Regions from separate parts of the Rhizobium sp. NLR16a genome, predicted to be linked through region 1. Evidence: predicted binding sites of a transcription regulator. Region 1 holds the regulator's gene; each other region holds the start of a gene.

What was found. Region 1 encodes HrcA, which represses chaperone genes, less so after heat shock. Its sites were predicted from a motif close to GTTAGCACTCNCNNNNNGNGAGTGCTAAC; they were not measured.
Region 2: a site for HrcA is predicted at 922-950, ahead of groES (co-chaperone GroES). Genes of this name have one in related genera too.
Region 3: a site for HrcA is predicted at 3,540-3,568, ahead of J7U39_RS21380 (co-chaperone GroES). Genes of this name have one in related genera too.

Annotation. Positions count from the first base shown of each region.
Region 1 covers NZ_CP072865.1:3,758,159-3,764,371, forward strand. Annotated here, with positions in the region: gene J7U39_RS18215 (nucleoside hydrolase) at 1-207, shown strand, start outside; gene grpE (nucleotide exchange factor GrpE) at 247-882, opposite strand; gene hrcA (heat-inducible transcriptional repressor HrcA) at 994-2,082, opposite strand; gene rph (ribonuclease PH) at 2,209-2,928, shown strand; gene J7U39_RS18235 (VOC family protein) at 2,925-3,350, shown strand; gene rdgB (RdgB/HAM1 family non-canonical purine NTP pyrophosphatase) at 3,351-3,995, shown strand; gene hemW (radical SAM family heme chaperone HemW) at 4,005-5,207, shown strand; gene J7U39_RS18250 (saccharopine dehydrogenase C-terminal domain-containing protein) at 5,269-6,213, opposite strand, start outside.
Region 2 covers NZ_CP072865.1:2,720,412-2,726,624, reverse strand. Annotated here, with positions in the region: gene J7U39_RS13305 (pentapeptide repeat-containing protein) at 1-482, shown strand, start outside; gene J7U39_RS13300 (usg protein) at 546-818, opposite strand; gene groES (co-chaperone GroES) at 1,100-1,414, shown strand; gene groL (chaperonin GroEL) at 1,464-3,092, shown strand; gene J7U39_RS13285 (hypothetical protein) at 3,187-3,609, shown strand; gene J7U39_RS13280 (glycosyltransferase family 4 protein) at 3,696-4,790, shown strand; gene J7U39_RS13275 (amylo-alpha-1,6-glucosidase) at 4,809-6,213, shown strand, end outside.
Region 3 covers NZ_CP072866.1:349,240-355,452, reverse strand. Annotated here, with positions in the region: gene J7U39_RS21405 (PAS-domain containing protein) at 1-1,612, opposite strand, end outside; gene J7U39_RS21400 (HD domain-containing protein) at 1,787-2,206, opposite strand; gene J7U39_RS21395 (DUF2934 domain-containing protein) at 2,212-2,535, opposite strand; gene J7U39_RS21390 (hypothetical protein) at 2,605-2,961, opposite strand; gene J7U39_RS21385 (hypothetical protein) at 3,069-3,359, opposite strand; gene J7U39_RS21380 (co-chaperone GroES) at 3,711-4,025, shown strand; gene groL (chaperonin GroEL) at 4,176-5,804, shown strand; gene J7U39_RS21370 (hypothetical protein) at 5,862-6,113, shown strand.

The sequences.
Region 1 (6,213 bases):
ACGGTTGTCGCCTATCTGCTGAAACCAGAGCTTTTCCAGGGCCGGGACTGCAATGTCGAAATCGAGGTCCAGTCCGAACTCACCGTCGGGATGACCGTCGTCGACTGGTGGCATGTGACCGACCGCAAGCGCAATGCCAAGGTCATGCGCCATGTCGATGCGGACGGCTTCTTCGATCTGCTGATCGAACGCTTCGCCCGCATCTGATTTTTATCTCCTTCTCCGAGCCGGAGAGGGAAACCGAGCTCAGGCGTCCTTCTCGTCGAAGACGGAATTGATCTCGGCCTCGACCGGCTTCGGGCCACCCTTGGCGACGCCGACCATGGCCGGGCGCAGGACGCGTTCGCCGATGGTGAAGCCGGCCTGCACGACCTGGACGACGGTATTGTTCGGCACTTCGGAGTTCGGCACTTCGAACATCGCCTGATGGAAATTCGGATCGAATTTCTGGCCAACCGGCTCCAGCTTGCGAACGCCGTGGCGCTCCAGCGCCGCGAGCATCGCGCGCTCGGTCATCTCCACACCTTCGATCAGCGTGGTGAGGCCGGCATCGGCCGTGGCCTTGGTCTCCGGAGAGATGGCGTCCAGCGCCCGGCGCAAATTGTCCGAGACGGCGAGCATGTCCCGGGCGAAACCGGCGACGGAATAGGATTTTGCATCCTTGACCTCGCGCTCGGTGCGGCGGCGCAGATTATCCATCTCGGCGGCAAGGCGCAGATAGCGGTCACGCAGCTCGGCATTCTCGGCCTTCAGGAGGTCGAGCGGATCCGGCTGGTTTGCCTCCTCCTGCCCGGCAGTGGCTGTTTCGACGTTGACGGCAGCGTCGGCTGCGGCGTTGGCCGCAGTTGCGTCAGGTCCGTTTTTCGTCGTTTCATCGGTCATGACGGTCTCCGGTTGGTGTTTTCAGATGCGCCCGATATCGAGGTTTGACCGGAAAAAATCAAGTCTGCGTGACGAAGAAGCGAAAATTCCGCAGCTTCGCCAGTGATGACATCAAAGCGGATTGCGCGACAGGCGGGAGACGAGCTGGGCGGTATAATCCACCATCGGCACGATACGGGAATAATTGAGCCGCGTCGGGCCGATGACACCGACAGCGCCGACAATCCGGTCGTCCTCGTCGCGATAAGGCGCGACGATGAGCGACGAGCCGGACAGCGAGAAGAGCTTGTTTTCCGAACCGATGAAGATCCGAACGCCCGAACCACTTTCGGCCAGGTTAAGAAGCTCGATCAGGCTATCCTTCTTTTCGAGATCATCGAACAGCATGCGCAGCCGGTCGAGATCCTCGGCGCCGGCGAGGCCTTCCAGCAGATTGGCGCGGCCACGGATGATCAGCTGGGCGGGCTTTCCCTCGTCCGGGCTGCCGGCCCAGACGGCGATGCCGCGCTCGACAAGATCGCGCGAGAGCGCATCGAGTTCGTGACGGACATCATCCTTCAGACGGCTTAATTGTTTGCGCAGCTCCGGCAGCGTCTGGCCGGACATGTGGGCGTTGAGGAAATTCGCCGCCTCCGTCAATTGCGACGAGGTGATGCCTGCCGGCAGTTCGATGATGCGGTTTTCCACCTGATCGTGATCGCCGACGAGTACAGCGAGCGCCTTTGTCGGCTCAAGCCGGATGAACTCGACATGTTTCAACACCGGATCGCTTTTCGAGGTGATGACGAGGCCGGCCCCGCGCGAGATGCCGGAAAGCATGCGACTCGCCTCGTTCATCATCGATTCTACCGGATTGCCGCCGCTTTCGGCCCGCACCTGGCGATCGATGCTGGCACGCTCCTCGGCGGAGAGATCGCCGATCTGCATGAAGGCATCGACGAAGAAGCGCAGCCCGATCTGGGTCGGCAGCCGGCCGGCGCTGACATGCGGGGAATAGATGAGACCGAGCTCTTCGAGATCGCTCATGACGTTGCGCACCGAGGCCGGCGACAGCGACATCGGCAGCAGGCGCGACAGATTGCGCGAGCCGAGCGGCTCGCCGCTTTCAAGATACCCTTCGACGATGCGGCGGAAAATTTCCCTGGAGCGTTCGTCCAGTGCAGCAACGGCATCCGAAACCGACGTCGACCTGATGCCCATGAACCTTTTCAAACCCACGCTGATGATGCTCCCGAAAATATAGTCAAACTCGCACCCGTGGCAAAAGGGAATTTGCAAATGGGCGCCGCCAATCGTAGAAGCGGTCAACAACTCCAGGAGATGAGAATGCGGCCTTCAGGCAGAAAAACCGACCAGATGCGCAAGGTCTCGTTCGAGCGCAATTTTTCCAAGCATGCGGAAGGCTCGTGCCTGGTGAAATTCGGCGATACGCACGTGCTTTGCACCGCGAGCCTCGAGGAAAAGACGCCGCCATGGCTGCGCAACACCGGCAAGGGCTGGGTCACGGCCGAATACGGCATGCTGCCGCGGGCAACCGGCGAGCGCATGAAGCGCGAGGCCGCCGCCGGCAAGCAGGGCGGCCGCACGCAGGAAATCCAACGGCTGATCGGCCGGTCGCTGCGCGCCGTCGTCGATCTGCAGGCGCTCGGCGAAAAGCAGATCACGCTCGATTGCGACGTCATCCAGGCCGACGGCGGCACACGGACGGCCTCGATCACCGGCGGCTGGATCGCGCTCTACGACTGCCTGAAATGGATGGAAAGCCGCAACATGATCAAGGTCGACCGGGTCCTGAAGGACCACGTCGCCGCCATCTCCTGCGGCGTTTTCGCCAGCCAACCGGTCATCGACCTCGATTATCTCGAGGATTCCTCGGCCGAGACCGACGCAAATTTCGTCATGACCGGCGCCGGCGGCATCGTCGAAATCCAGGGCACGGCCGAAGGCACGCCGTTCAGCGAAGAGGAATTCAGTTCGCTGATGCGGCTTGCCAAGAACGGCATCGGCGAACTCGTCGCCCTGCAGAAAGAGGCGATTGCGGGATGAACCCCATGCTGGAAGGCATGTTGGAAACGGCGCTCTATGCGCGCGATCTCGATCAGGCCGAGACGTTCTACGAAGACGTTCTCGGGCTTGAAAAGATCACCCGCGCCGGCAATCGGCATGTCTTCTTCCGCTGTGGGCCTGGCGTTCTCCTGATCTTCAACCCCGAGGAAACGATAAAGCCACCGGCACCCGACGCACTGCAGGTGCCGCCGCACGGCACGACCGGGCAAGGCCATGCCTGTTTCCGGGTGTCCGGTCGCAATATCGATGCGATGGCCGAACAGCTGATGGCGGCTGACGTCGCGATCGAATCCGAGGTGTACTGGCCAAACGGCGGCCGCTCGATCTATTTCCGCGACCCTGCCGGCAACAGCCTGGAATGCGCGGAGGCAAAAATCTGGGGCATCGAACAGGATATCTGAATGCGCAAGCTCGAAACCAAAACCATCGTCGTCGCCAGCCACAATGCCGGCAAGATCCGCGAGATCCAGGAACTGATCGGACCGCTCGGCTTCACCGCCAAGTCTGCGGCCGAACTGAATTTCGTCGAACCTGACGAGACCGGCACGAGCTTCGAGGAGAATGCGACGATCAAGGCGGTCGCTTCAGCCAATGCCGCGGGCATGCCGGCGCTTTCGGATGATTCCGGCCTGGTGGTCGACGCGCTCGGCGGCGATCCCGGCGTCTACACCGCCAACTGGGCGGAGACGGCAGACGGCACGCGCGACTTCGACATGGCGATGGCCAAGGTGGAAAAGGCGCTGCAGGATGCGGGCGCCACGACGCCGGAACAGCGCGGGGCGCGTTTCGTCAGCGTACTTTGCCTGGCTTGGCCGGACGGGCACACGGAGCTTTTCCGCGGCGAGGTCGAAGGCAACGTCGTCTGGCCGCCGCGGGGCACCCAGGGCTTCGGCTATGATCCGGTTTTCCAACCCGAGGGTTACGACGTTACCTTCGGCGAAATGAGCGGCGAGGAGAAACACGGCTGGAACGTCGGCAAGCCACAGGCGCTGTCGCACCGGGCCCGTGCCTTCAAACTTTTCGTCGAAACCTGCCTGGAGGCATAAGGTCTGTTCGTGGGCAATTTCGATACGCCAAGCCTCTCGCGCGACGCCGCGCTGCTGCCCGATACCGGCGAGCCCGGCTTCGGCGTCTATGTGCATTGGCCCTTCTGCGCGGCGAAGTGTCCCTATTGCGACTTCAACAGCCATGTACGCCATCAGCCGGTGGACCAGGAGCGCTTTGCATCAGCCTTTTTGAAGGAGATGGCGGCGGTCCGGGCAATGAGCGGTCCGAAGACGGTGACGAGCATCTTTCTCGGCGGCGGCACACCGTCGCTGATGAAGCCGGAGACGGTCAATGCCATTCTTGACGGCATCGCACGGCACTGGCATGTGCCCGCCGGCATCGAAATCACCATGGAGGCCAATCCGTCGAGCGTCGAGGCCGAGCGGTTTCGCGGCTACCGGGCTGCCGGCGTCAATCGTGTCTCGCTCGGCGTGCAGGCGCTGAACGACCGGGATCTGAAATTCCTCGGCCGGCTGCATGACGTCGCCGACGCGCTGAAGGCGATCCGGCTGGCGCGCGAGATCTTCCCGCGCATGTCTTTCGACCTCATCTATGCCCGGCCGGAGCAGACGGTCGAGGAATGGGAGAAGGAACTGAAGGAAGCGATCTCCTATGCAGTCGACCATCTGTCGCTCTATCAGCTGACCATCGAGGAAGGCACACCCTTCTTTGGCCTGCACAAATCGGGCAAGCTGATCGTGCCGGACGGCGAGCAATCGGCCCTGCTCTACGAGGCGACGCAGGAGATCACGGCGCGTGAAGGCATGCCCGCCTACGAGGTCTCCAATCATGCCCGGCCGGGCGCCGAAAGCCGCCATAACCTGACCTACTGGCGTTACGGCGACTATGCCGGCATCGGTCCGGGCGCACACGGCCGGCTGACGCGTGGGCATGAGAAGCTTGCGACGGCGACCGAGCGCAAGCCGGAAGCCTGGCTCGAGATGGTCGAGCGCGACGGCCACGGCATTCTCGACCAGGAACGGCTCGGTTTCGAGGAACAGTCGGACGAGTTGCTGCTGATGGGACTGCGGCTCCGGGAAGGTGTCGATCTCGCCCGCTGGCAGCAGCTTTCGGGCCGTGAGCTCGACCCGAAACGAGAGGAATTCCTGCTCGAACATAAATTCGTCGAGCGGATCGGCAATTCGCGCCTGCGCTGCACTCCATCGGGCATGCTGATCCTCGATTCCGTCGTCGCTGATCTCGCCTGCTGACATCCAACGAGGTTGATCCGGGCGCGGCAGCGACATCGCCGTCCGCGCCGGAAAACAAGTCTCAGCCGTGGCTGGTCGCGCCCGCCTTGAACAGGCTGCCGGTCGGCGTCTTCAGGAACATCTCGAGCGGAATGTGTTCCTGGTGCAGGAAGCCGGTCGCCGGCAGCAGGCCGTCGCGGACCATTTCTATGACGGCGACGACAGAGGCCGACGTCGTCCAGGCAATCGCCGTGCGGCGGGCGCCGGCAATTTCGATCGGGTAATAGGCGCGCACGAATTCCTTGCGGCGCAGGTTGCCGTTCTCCGTGCCTTCCGCGGCGACATGGACATAGACGACATCGTCTTCAACAGGCGGCTTGGCATTGGTCAGGATTTCGCCGGCGAGCCTGCGCTTGTCGCGCATCAAGAGCTCATGGAAGAAGAAGTTCATCAGCTCCATGTGCCCGGGATAACGCATGGTCTTGTAGTCGAGATTGTCGACCTTATCGAGCATGGTGTCGCACATGGTGCCGAGGCCGCCCGATGTCGTGAAGGCTTCGAGCTTGACGCCGCCGACATAGATGGTCTCGTGCCACTCCATCGGCGAGACGAGCTTGCGCACGCCGCCTTCGATGACCTCACAGTCGTTCAGATATTCGTTGACGACGCCTTCCGGCGACCAGTTGAAGGCATAGCCGAGGAGACCCGTCGGATGCTGCGGCAGGGCGCCGACGCGCATGCGGATCGATCGGCAGCGATCGAAGCCATCGGCGAGGCTTGCCCCGACGACGCCGACGAAACCGGGCGCCAGGCCGCATTGCGGCGCCATCAGTCCGCGGGCGGTCTTCGACAGCTCGATGATGAAATTGGTGGTCGGGACGTCTTCGGTCAGATCGAAGTAATGGACGCCGGCAAAATGGGCGGCACGGGCCAGCTCAATGTTCAGATGATAGGGCAGGCAGGACAGCACCGCCTCGACATTCGAGAGCAGTTCGCCGATCAGCTGCGGATCGGATACGTCGCCTGC
Region 2 (6,213 bases), 1.0 Mb from region 1:
AATCCGCCAATCTGGAAAAGGCGAGCTTGGTGCGGGCCTCGCTTGAGGGGTCACATGCCGAAGGGGCCAACTTCGCCAAGGTCGAGGCCTATCGCGCCAGCTTCGCCAATATTGCCGCCGAAGGCGCTTCCTTTGCCGGCGCCGAGCTGCAGCGCGCCAATTTTGCCGGCGCCCGGCTCTCCGGCGCGAGCTTCGAAAAGGCCGAACTCGGCCGCGCCGATTTCGACAAGGCGGTGCTGACGGGGGTGAAATTCTCTTTCGCCAATCTCTCCCGCGCTGACCTTTCCCACGCCACCTTCGAAGGCCCGTTAATCTTCGAGCGCGCCTTCATGTTCTTGACTCGCATCGAAGGCCTCGACCTCTCGGCTGCCGCCGGGCTCGAACAGGCACAGATCGACCTCGCCTGCGGTGACGCCTCGACCAAACTGCCCGCCGGCCTCTCGGCGCCGCCGACATGGCCTTGTCCGGCTGAGCACGAGTGATTACCAGGCGACACTATACGCCTATGGCAACACGCACGTCTCTCTGGGATGGTTCGGTTCGACTTAGTGGAGTTTGAACTCGCCCATGACGCGGCGCCACTCGTTCGGCCCGATCAGCCGCTGGTGGGTGTAGCGAACAGAATGCAACGGCCCGTCGAGGGAGGACTGCCAGAACTCGAGAAACTTATGCATCTCCGGAAAGTCCGGGGCAAGATCGTAATCCTGCCAGACATAGGTCTGCAACACGGATTCAAAATCAGGAATGCGATAGAGGATATGTGCAGTGGTCAGCCCATAGCCGTTCAGCTGACGTTCCAGATCTGAGGAAAATCGCATACTTCATCTCCGTTTCGTGACGCTCGAAAGGTGGCGCAAAATTTTGCAGCCATCAACGGATTTCTGAAACGCGTCCACCGTGTTTATTGTTCCTTTACAGGATGTTAGCAGCCACTTCGCACGAGTGCTAATTTTTTTATGGCGCCCTCTTGAAATGGAAAAACCGCAAAACCAGATCATTGCGCGCAGAACGCTCGATCGAGGTTTTGCACCCGCCCGGACTGGTCATCCGGTCCGGCCAGGGGAATAACATCACTATTGTTTGTCCATTGGAGGAAAACATGTCGTTCCGACCGCTTCATGATCGCATTCTCGTCCGCCGCGTCGATTCCGAGGAAAAGACCAAGGGCGGCATCATCATTCCCGACACTGCCAAGGAAAAGCCGCAGGAAGGCGAGGTCATCGCCGTCGGTCCCGGTGCACGCAACGAGGCCGGCCAGATCCAGGCGCTCGACGTCAAGGTCGGCGATCGCGTTCTGTTCGGCAAGTGGTCCGGCACTGAGATCAAGATCAACGGCGAGGACCTGCTGATCATGAAGGAAAGCGATGTCATGGGCATTATTGAAGCCCAGGCGGCCGAAAAGATCGCCGCCTGAGGCATGTCCGCGCATGAGTCAAAAAGCTGCCTATTGAAGGAGTGAAAGAATGGCTGCGAAAGAAGTGAAATTTCATAGCGATGCCCGTGAACGCATGCTGCGTGGGGTCGATGTGCTGGCCAATGCCGTGAAGGTGACGCTGGGCCCGAAAGGCCGTAACGTCGTGATCGACAAGTCCTTCGGCGCGCCGCGCATCACCAAGGACGGCGTTTCGGTTGCCAAGGAAATCGAGCTCGAAGACAAGTTCGAAAACATGGGCGCGCAGATGCTGCGCGAAGTCGCATCGAAGACCAACGACCTCGCCGGCGACGGCACCACGACTGCGACGGTGCTCGCCCAGGCGATTGTCAAGGAGGGCGCCAAGGCGGTCGCCTCCGGCATGAACCCGATGGACCTGAAACGCGGCATCGATCTCGCCGTCGACGCTGTCGTCGCGGAACTGAAAACTAACGCCCGCAAGATCTCCAACAATGCCGAAATTGCCCAGGTCGGCACGATCTCCGCCAATGGTGATTCCGAGATCGGCCGCTACCTTGCCGAAGCAATGGAGAAGGTTGGCAACGAAGGCGTCATCACCGTTGAAGAGGCCAAGACTGCCGAAACCGAACTCGAGGTCGTCGAAGGCATGCAATTCGACCGCGGTTATCTGAGCCCCTATTTCGTCACCAATCAGGACAAGATGCGGGTCGAACTGGAGGATCCCTATATCCTCATTCATGAGAAGAAGCTGTCGAACCTGCAGTCGATGCTGCCGGTTCTCGAAGCCGTGGTTCAGTCCGGCAAGCCGCTCCTCATCATTGCTGAAGACGTCGAAGGAGAAGCCCTTGCGACCTTGGTCGTCAACAAGCTGCGCGGCGGCCTGAAGATCGCTGCCGTCAAGGCGCCTGGCTTCGGCGACCGCCGCAAGGCCATGCTTGAAGACATCGCCATCCTGACCGGCGGCACCGTCATCTCCGAAGATCTCGGCATCAAGCTTGAGAATGTGACGCTCAATATGCTCGGCCGGGCAAAGAAGGTGGCCATCGAAAAGGAAAATACCACCATCATCGACGGTGCTGGTTCGAAAGCGGAACTCGACGGTCGCACCGCTCAGATCCGCGCGCAGATCGAAGAAACCACCTCCGACTATGATCGCGAGAAGCTGCAGGAACGTCTTGCCAAGCTCGCCGGCGGTGTTGCCGTCATCCGCGTCGGCGGCTCGACGGAAGTCGAAGTGAAGGAGAAGAAGGATCGCGTCGACGACGCGCTGCATGCAACACGCGCGGCGGTCGAGGAAGGCATCCTGCCCGGTGGAGGTGTGGCGCTGCTGCGCGCGGTCAAGGCGCTCGACAATTTGAAGACTGCCAATGACGACCAGCGGGTCGGCGTTGAAATCGTGCGCCGGGCGATCGAGGCCCCGGTTCGCCAGATCGCCGAAAACGCCGGCGCCGAAGGCTCCATCATCGTCGGCAAGCTGCGTGAAAAGAGCGAATTTTCCTATGGCTGGAACGCCCAGACCGGTGAATATGGCGATCTCTACGCGCAGGGCGTCATCGATCCGGCCAAGGTCGTTCGCACCGCACTTCAGGATGCAGCTTCGGTTGCCGGCCTGCTGGTGACGACGGAAGCGATGATCGCCGAAAAGCCGAAGAAGGAAGCTGCTCCGGCCATGCCCGCCGGCGCCGGCATGGACTTCTAAGCGATCGCTCGGCCCGCTCTGCCCTCGGGGCGGGCCGTGCTACGCACTACCGAATGAAACAAGTTCCATCGGTCGACATCAATGGAGCCAAGCTATGAGAAAGGAAAACATCAGCAATTCCATACAGCAGAATGCCGTGGCAGCTATCAGTGCGGCGCATCTGCTTCATCCGGCGAAGCATTTCGGTCACCCGCGTGACGTGCTTGCCGCCGCCGAGATCGACAACGACGAGAAGCGGGCAATTCTCGCTTCATGGGCATCCGATATCTTCGCAGTCGAATCCGTACCAGCCCTCCGCCTTTACCCTGGGGCCGAAAGAGCTGTATCCTATAACGAGATCCTTGAAGCGCTGAAGGCTTTGGATAATGGCGATCGCCCATCCGCGAGGCAGGATACGTCCGCTTCCCTGAGTTCCCACAGGACCCGTCGTCGAAAACCACCCACCCCCCGATTTCCCGGCCTTTGCTTGTGCAGCTATTGGAAAGGAGGACGGCGCCGACCGCTGTTCGAAACCTGACTCTCCGTCTGGCCTGCCGTGTGCCTCTCGAAGACGCAGGCATGATTTTTGCCGACGGCTCTTTGCTCAACTGAGGAGTTTTGCCGATGAAGATCGCTCAGATTGCACCGCTCGCCGAGAGCGTTCCCCCAAAGCTGTACGGCGGGACGGAGCGGATCGTTTCCTACCTTACTGAAGAACTCGTGGCAAAGGGACATGAGGTCACGCTCTTTGCCAGCGGCGATTCCGTCACACGGGCGACACTCGTGTCGTGTGCGGACGTCGCCTTGCGGCTCAACCCTGCGGTCAGGGACCATCTACCGCATCAGGTCGTGATGCTCGAGGAGATCCGGAGGCGGGCGCATGAGTTCGACGTGCTGCATTTCCACATCGACCTGCTGCATTTCCCGCTGATCCGCGATTTCGCCGATCGCACCGTGACCACGCTGCACGGGCGGCTCGACTTGCCGGATCTCAAGCCGTTCTACGCCGCTTTCCCCGATATTCCATTGGTGTCGATCTCCAATGATCAGCGTCACCCGATGCCACCAGTCGACTGGCGCGGGACGGTCTATCATGGTCTCCCGGCCGATCTTCTTCCATTCACGGAGAACCCTAGGGGTAACTACCTGGCCTTCCTTGGTCGGATCTCTCCGGAAAAGCGCCCCGACCGAGCCATTCAGATCGCGGCAAAAGTCGGCATGCCTCTGAAGATCGCCGCCAAGATCGATAATGCCGACAAGGTCTATTGGGAAACCGTCATCGAGCCGATCGTTAAGAGCCATCCGCATGTAGAATTTATCGGCGAGATCGACGAACGTGAGAAAGCTGACTTCCTCGGAAATGCAGGCGCTCTGCTCTTCCCGATCGACTGGCCGGAGCCCTTCGGGCTGGTGATGATCGAGGCCATGGCCTGCGGCACGCCGGTCATCGCTTTCGGCTGTGGCTCGGTTCCCGAGGTCATTGACAATGGCATCTCCGGCATCCTGGTCGACAGCGTCACCGAGGCGGCCGAAAATGTCGAATGGGCGCTGCGCCTCGATCGGCGCAAGGTGCGGGCCGCGTTTGAAAAGCGCTTCACCGCACAGCGAATGGCGTGCGACTATCTCGACATCTATCGCAACCTGCCGGGCGTTCGCATCAAAGCCGCGCCCCTCCGCCGGTCGAATGGTCAAGCGCTCGACCTGCAGGCTGTCGCCTGAGGCAAGGAGGAGGAGACCATGTCGAACGTATCTGCGGACAGCAACCCCGCCACAGCATCGTCAGGCGTGGTGGCGCCCGTCGCTCAGTTCTTCATTCCGGCCGCCGCATCGCTGCAGGAGCGCCGGCCGCGTACATTGAAGCACGGCGATACTTTCGCCGTCTTCGACCATAATGGCGATGCTCTTTCCGGTCCCGGCAGCCCGGAAGGCCTTTTTCACCGGGACACTCGTCATCTCTCGCATCTTTACCTGACGATCAACGAACAGCGGCCGATGCTGCTGTCGTCGACGCTGCGGGACGACAATGCGACGCTGACCTGCGATCTCACCAATCCTGATCAGTTCGATGAGAAAGGAAGGCTGGTTCTGGGCCATGACGTGATTCATCTGCGCAGATCGCGCTTTCTCTGGAATGCCAGTTGTTATGAACGGCTGGCTGTGAGGAATTATGACGAGCGGCGGCAACAAGTTCGCATTCAGATCTCGTTCGGGGCCGATTTCGCCGATCTTTTTGAAGTCCGCGGCACCGCAAGGGCAAGGCGAGGGCGCCATCTTCCCGCCGTCGTAGAACAGGATTGGATCCTGCTTTCCTATATCGGCCTGGACGGTCGCAAGCGGTCGACGCGCCTTTCCTTCATGCCGGAACCGGCCGAGGTTCGTAGCGATCTCGTCACTTATGACCTCCATCTGGAGCCGCACGAGACCAAATCGCTCTTCATCCAGATCGCCTGCGACCATACGTCCGCCGATCGACTGAGCCGTCTTTCCTTCTTCCTTACCTTGCGGGATGCCCGCCGCGCGTTGCGTGCCTCCTCCTCGCGCGCGGCGTCGGTCACAACCTCCAACGAGATCTTCAACGAAGTCGCGCGACGCAGCGCCTCCGATCTTTACATGCTGATCACCGACAAGCCGGAAGGCCCCTATCCCTATGCTGGTATTCCCTGGTTCAGCACTGTTTTCGGCCGCGACGCCCTGATCACGGCGCTTCAGACGCTTTGGCTCGATCCGGAGATCGCCCGCGGGGTTCTCGGTCATCTTGCAGCCAATCAGGCGACGGACGTCGATCCTGCTTCAGACGCCGAGCCGGGCAAGATCCTGCACGAAGTGCGTTGCGGCGAAATGGCCGAACTCGGCGAGGTTCCATTCCGGCGTTACTACGGCAGCATCGACTCGACGCCGCTCTTCGTGATGCTGGCCGGCGACTATCTCAAACGAACCGGTGATCTTGCGACCATCGACCGTATCCTGCCGCATGTCGAAGCGGCACTGACCTGGATCGACGAACATGGGGATCGCGATGGAGACGGCTTCGTCGAATACGGGCGGCTGACGGAAGAAGGACTGATCAATCAGGCGTGGAAGGATAGCAACGACTCGGTCTTCCATGCCGATGGCACATTGGCCCGAGGCCCGATCGCGATCG
Region 3 (6,213 bases), on a different replicon from region 1:
AGCGCACCATCTCTTCAAGCGTGTCACGGTGCTGCAGCAATGCCTTTTCGGCGCGCTTGGCCTCGGTGACGTCGACGACAGCCATCAGCGATGCCGCCTGGCCCTTGTAGTTCAAGCAGGTGGAATAGACGGTGACCTCGATGGCCGCGCCATCTCCCTTGAGATGGCGGCAAGAGCGGGACGACGCAGGATCCTCGACATCGAAAACGACGGCCTGCGGCGGATTGGATTCCTGCGCCTCGATGTCGGATAGTCGCATCGTCAGGAATTGCTCCAGACGATAGCCGTAGTGATCGATGGCGGCTTGGTTTACGTGGAGAAATCTCAACGTTTCATGATCGTAAACCCACATCGGCATCGGGTTGCCTTCGAACAGCAGCCTGAACGACGCCTCCTGCATCTTGAGATCGGTAATGTCGACACGTATGCCGACGCTGCCGCCTTCGGAGATCTGGCGTTCTTCGATCCGTATCCAGCGGTTTCCGGGTAGGCGTTGCTCGTGTTTGCTGGTGGGCTTTGCATGATGGGCCAGCCTTTCCGCCAGCCATTCCTCTTCGCGTCCGACCGCTTCCGGATATTGGCCGCGCTCGAGGCCTGCACGCAGGCGGTCTTCGAAGCGCATGCCTTTTACGAGCATATCGCCGCTTTCGGCGTAAAGCTGCTCATATCTCTGGTTCCAGAGGACGAAGCGGTCTTCCTCGTCGAATAGGACGAGACCTTCCGGGACGACTTCGAAAGCCGCCAGAAGACGTGAATGCGCTGCCCGCGCCTCCTGCTCGGCGCGTTCTGCCTGGACATGCGCCTTCGCAAGGGCCTTTTCAGCCTGCCAGGCCTGCGTGATATCCTCGTGGGTCGATACCCATCCGCCGTCCGACGTGCGCTGATGATAGCCGCGGATGATCTGGCCCGACTTGAGTTCCTTGATCCAATCCCGAGGCGTATCGCCCCTATTGGTCGCTTCGGCCCAGGCGAGATATTCCGAGGTCGAGGTGGCGGGAACGGCGCCGACCCCCTGTCTCAGGTTGAGGATGTCCTTGAGTGACTGTCCCGGATGGATGACGGAGGGATCAAGTCCGTAGACTTCGGCATAACGGTTGTTTGAAAGCAGCAGCCGGCCGGCCTCGTCGAACAGGCAGACGCCTTGTCCCATGCTGGCAAGTGCCGTATCGAGTTGCTCGTTGCGCCGCTGCAGGCGCGCGCGGACTGCGCCGAGCTCGATATGTCGCTTAATGCGGGCGACGAGCTCCGCGGCGGAGACAAGGTTGGAAACGCAATCCACCGCACCGGCGGCAAGCCCTCCGATCCGGCTCTCCTCGTCCTCCGGCGAGACCAGAATGATGACTGGAATATCACACGTTATAGGCTTTGATTTGAAACGCCGGCAGTCTTCGAGCCCACCTCCCTCCGGCGACAGGGCGTCCAGCAGAATGAGCGCCGGCAGCGGTCGTTTGGCGGCGCATTCGTGAAACTCAGCTCGGTCGAGGTGAACGCGCAGCACGATACCATGTCGCTCGAGGGCGTCGCCGACACCCTGCAGGCCTGCCAACGTGCCATCCATTGCCAAGATTGTGTGCAGTTCGCCGGACACGACCGTTCCCTCGTTCATCCACATGGGCGCGACTATAGGTCGTACCGGTTAACACGACCCTCACCTCAGGTCGGCCTCAGGGTGCTCCGCTTTCTATGGTTGAAGAATGGTTGCGAGCGAGGCGGAAAATATCCGGTGATGCAAGAGGACGCACGGCAGACATTCTTCGGGACTTTCGCCGGCACCGCCCGAACAGACCTAGCGTTCGTTCCGGATGTCGTGCAGGAGATCCAGACCGCGCTGGTATTTTTCGGTTTTCTTGCCGGCTTGTTCGGCCTGTCGGAGATTGTCTTCAAGGTCCGCCTGTTTGACTGGCAGGGCCAGCGAATTCGATGCGGCGCGTCTGACGAATTCGTCGTCAGGCTCCTCGGGCCGCCGCGTCAAGGCATCCACCGCAGAGATGATCGCCGGCGGGAAGCCTTCCTCCCTTAACCTGTCGAGCGTCCAGCCACTGCCTTTTTCGGCGACGTCGTGAAGATAGGCAACCGTTCGCGCCTCGTCTCCCGACACGAGAAGCGCGACCCGCTGGCAATGCTCAAAGAATGGCCGCCCGGTCTTGTCCACCTGCCCTTCATGCGCCTCTAAGGCGATTTGCATGGCATGGTCGAGATGCTGCATGGCGGTTACGGTCCTTCGGTCCTTCTGATTTTTCGCCGGGAAGGGTTCTCCCCGGTTGTTATCTCGATATCGGGCGTCGTGGAGCCGGCAACACCAAGGTCGGCTCGCGGCGGATCGAGATCACCGCTTTCCCCGGCTCCTTGCAGCAAGGCCGCATCATCTCTGTCGTCTTGATCAAGCAGGTCTTGCAGCGTCTCATGCTCGTCTTCGCCAGCCAGTTCGTCGCAAGCTTGCATCCAGTGACGCAGGTCCGAACCTTCAGGGCGGCCTTCGGCTTCCCAGATTTCATAGGCGCGCCGGCGTATCTGCTCGTGTTTATCTATGGCCATGATCTTCTCCAGTTTCGACCTGACCTCGCTACTCAATTTGGCGCGCGGCGACGAGCCGGGCGGCCATCTTCAAGGCGTGTTGATGGTCGGAAGAAAATCCTCCACCTGTTTGCGCTGATCCTTTGAAAGCGTCTCCACTCGCTCTTTCCAAAAGCGTTCGGCCGCCGGGGGATCCTCATTCCATTGACGAACAGTGGTGATGTTGTCGTCGATCTTGGACCGGCGCCGCCCGCCGAGACTGAGATACTCCCTCGCCAGTTTCAGGCTTGGGGTCTCGGTGCCGCTCTCGCGATCCAACGTCGAACGCACATTGCAGCGGGCGGCTTCCAATGCCGCCTGGCGATCGGCCTCAGCTTGCTGCGTGTCGAAGGAGCGCGCATCGTCGGTTCCACTCTCGGGTGAGATGTTGGTTGGGGAAGTGGTCATGGATCACCTTTCGATGCTGTGATCCAATAACCTCCGCCAGCCGCGAGAGTTCCGCATGCTGGCGATTGATTCGAGCGGGCGGCCAAGCCAAGCCGTCCTGCCGGCAATCAGTGAACGGCCATGCTTACCATGCGATAGGGGTGCACGGCCTCGAACTGCGAGATCATCGCCGTTGCCTGGAGCAACACGCGCTCGGCATTCTCGGGATCGTCCCTGGCGAGTTCGTCGGCATTGACGCGGATCGCTTCGGCCATGTTGTTGGAGAGCACGGCAAATTGCGTATTGCCTTCGACAAGAGCCTCACGCGCCGTATCCTCCAGCGTGCGAGCGATATCGACGAAGATCTCCTCGCGTTCCTCGATACTGAGGTCTTTGATTATATTGGTCTTCTCTTCCATGTCACTCACTCCTAAGACGTGGGACGGTGATCGAGCTCATCGAGCCTCGATCGCCAGAGAGCTAGGAACGCCGACGTCCGGATTCAAGCCTTGTGCAGTTTGAACTCGCCTTCGAGACGAGGGGACGACTATCTTCATTATGTCGAACGCAGGAAGGGGGCTTCTGTTCCCGGGAGAGTTGCTAGCAGTCGACAGCAGAGAGTGCTAATTTTTCTCCTGCTCCTCTTGAAATCGAAAAACGCTCGAACCAGATCATTCGCGCAATGCGCGCGACTTGCACCCGTCCGGATCTCATCAATCCGGTCCGGCCAGCACCGACACCGTCGTCATTGTTTGTCTATGGAGGAAGACATGTCGTTCCGACCGCTTCATGACCGCATTCTCGTCCGCCGCGTCGATTCCGAGGAAAAGACCAAGGGCGGCATCATCATTCCCGACACCGCCAGGGAAAAGCCGCAGGAAGGCGAGGTCATCGCCGTCGGTCCCGGCGCACGCGACGATGCCGGCCAAATCCAGGCACTCGACGTCAAGGTCGGCGATCGCATCCTGTTCGGCAAGTGGTCCGGCACGGAGATCAAGATCGATGGCGAAGACCTGCTGATCATGAAGGAAAGCGACGTGATGGGTATCATCGAAGCTCAGAGCGAGCGGAAAGAGGCCGCCTGAGTCCATCAAGTCGGAAGTCAACGCTAAAGCGCGTTGCGATCTCTGAGGGTCGTCCCTCGCGCTTTGGATCTTAATTTCTTCGCATGTCGTTCTCGCAAAACCGCTGTACACTTGGCGACATGCGCTAGCTGCCGATGAAGGAGTGAGGACATGGCTGCTAAAGAAGTCAAATTCAGCGTCGAAGCCCGCGAAAAAATGCTGCGCGGTGTCGACATCCTGGCCAACGCCGTAAAGGTGACACTGGGTCCGAAAGGCCGTAACGTCGTGATCGACAAGTCGTTCGGCGCGCCGCGCATCACCAAGGACGGCGTTTCGGTTGCCAAGGAAATCGAGCTCGAAGACAAGTTCGAAAACATGGGTGCCCAGATGGTCCGCGAAGTCGCTTCGAAGACCAGCGACATCGCCGGCGACGGCACCACGACTGCGACGGTGCTCGCCCAGGCGATCGTCAAGGAGGGCGCCAAGGCCGTGACATCAGGCATGAACCCGATGGACCTGAAACGCGGCATCGATCTCGCCGTCAGCGCTATCGTCGAAGAACTGAAGGCCAACGCCCGCAAGATATCCAACAATGCCGAAATTGCCCAGGTCGGCACCATCTCCGCCAATGGCGATGCGGAAATCGGCCGCTTCCTGGCGGAGGCCGTGCAAAAGGTCGGCAATGACGGCGTCATCACCGTTGAAGAAGCCAAGACCGCCGAAACCGAACTCGAGGTCGTCGAAGGCATGCAGTTCGACCGCGGCTATTTGAGCCCCTATTTCGTCACCAATGCCGACAAGATGCGGGTCGAATTCGAGGATCCCTATATTCTCATTCATGAGAAGAAGCTGTCGAACCTGCAGGCGATGCTGCCGATCCTCGAAGCCGTGGTTCAGTCCGGCAAGCCGCTCCTCATCATCGCTGAAGACGTCGAAGGAGAAGCCCTTGCGACCTTGGTCGTCAACAAGCTGCGCGGCGGCCTGAAGATCGCTGCCGTCAAGGCGCCTGGCTTCGGCGACCGCCGCAAGGCCATGCTTGAAGACATCGCCATCCTGACCGGCGGCACCGTCATCTCCGAAGATCTCGGCATCAAGCTTGAGAATGTGACGCTCAATATGCTCGGCCGGGCAAAAAAGATCACGGTCGAGAAGGAAAACACGACCATCATCGACGGCGTCGGTTCGAAGGAGGAGATTTCAGGCCGCATCGCCCAGATCAAGGCCCAGATTGAAGAAACCACCTCCGACTATGATCGCGAGAAGCTGCAGGAACGTCTTGCCAAGCTCGCCGGCGGTGTTGCCGTCATCCGCGTCGGCGGCTCGACGGAAGTCGAGGTGAAGGAGAAGAAGGATCGCGTCGACGACGCGCTGCATGCAACACGCGCGGCGGTCGAGGAGGGCATCCTGCCCGGTGGCGGTGTGGCGCTGCTGCGCGCTGTCAAGGCACTCGACAATTTGAAGACTGCCAATGACGATCAGCGGGTCGGCGTCGAAATCGTGCGCCGTGCGCTCGAGGCCCCGGCTCGCCAGATCGCCGAAAACGCCGGCGCCGAAGGTTCGGTCGTTGTCGGCAAGCTGCGCGAGAAGAGCGAATTTTCCTATGGCTGGAACGCTCAGACCGGCGAATTCGGCGATCTCTACGCGCAGGGCGTCATCGATCCGGCCAAGGTCGTCCGCACCGCGCTACAGGACGCATCTTCCATCGCCGGCCTGCTGGTGACGACGGAAGCGATGATCGCCGAAAAGCCGAAGAAGGATGCTCCTCCGGCGATGCCCCCCGGCGCCGGTATGGACTTTTAAGACAAGGCCGCAGGCTCGCCTGGACACGCCTGGCGGGCCTTTTCCGAGGGAATGAAGATGGTTCAAACGATCCTAAACCGATCGCAGGTGCCGCTGGACTCCCGCGATCTCGAAACCTGCCAGCGCGTCTTCGACAAGCTCAGCGCCGATTACGCAGTGGCAAGAGACAGCGACGAAGCCGAACGAATGGCGAGCATCATCATCGAGCTCTACCGACAGGGCGTGCGCGATCCCAATCATCTGCAGGCGATGGTCGAGGCGGCTCGCGGTCTCTTCGAGACAAACGGACGCCCACCGGCTGCTCACTGACTGCACGGAACCGTCACGGCGAAGGCTGATATAATGCAGCCTCCGCCGCGCACACGGACAGGGACAGGGACTGGGACTGGGACTGGGACTGGGACTGGGA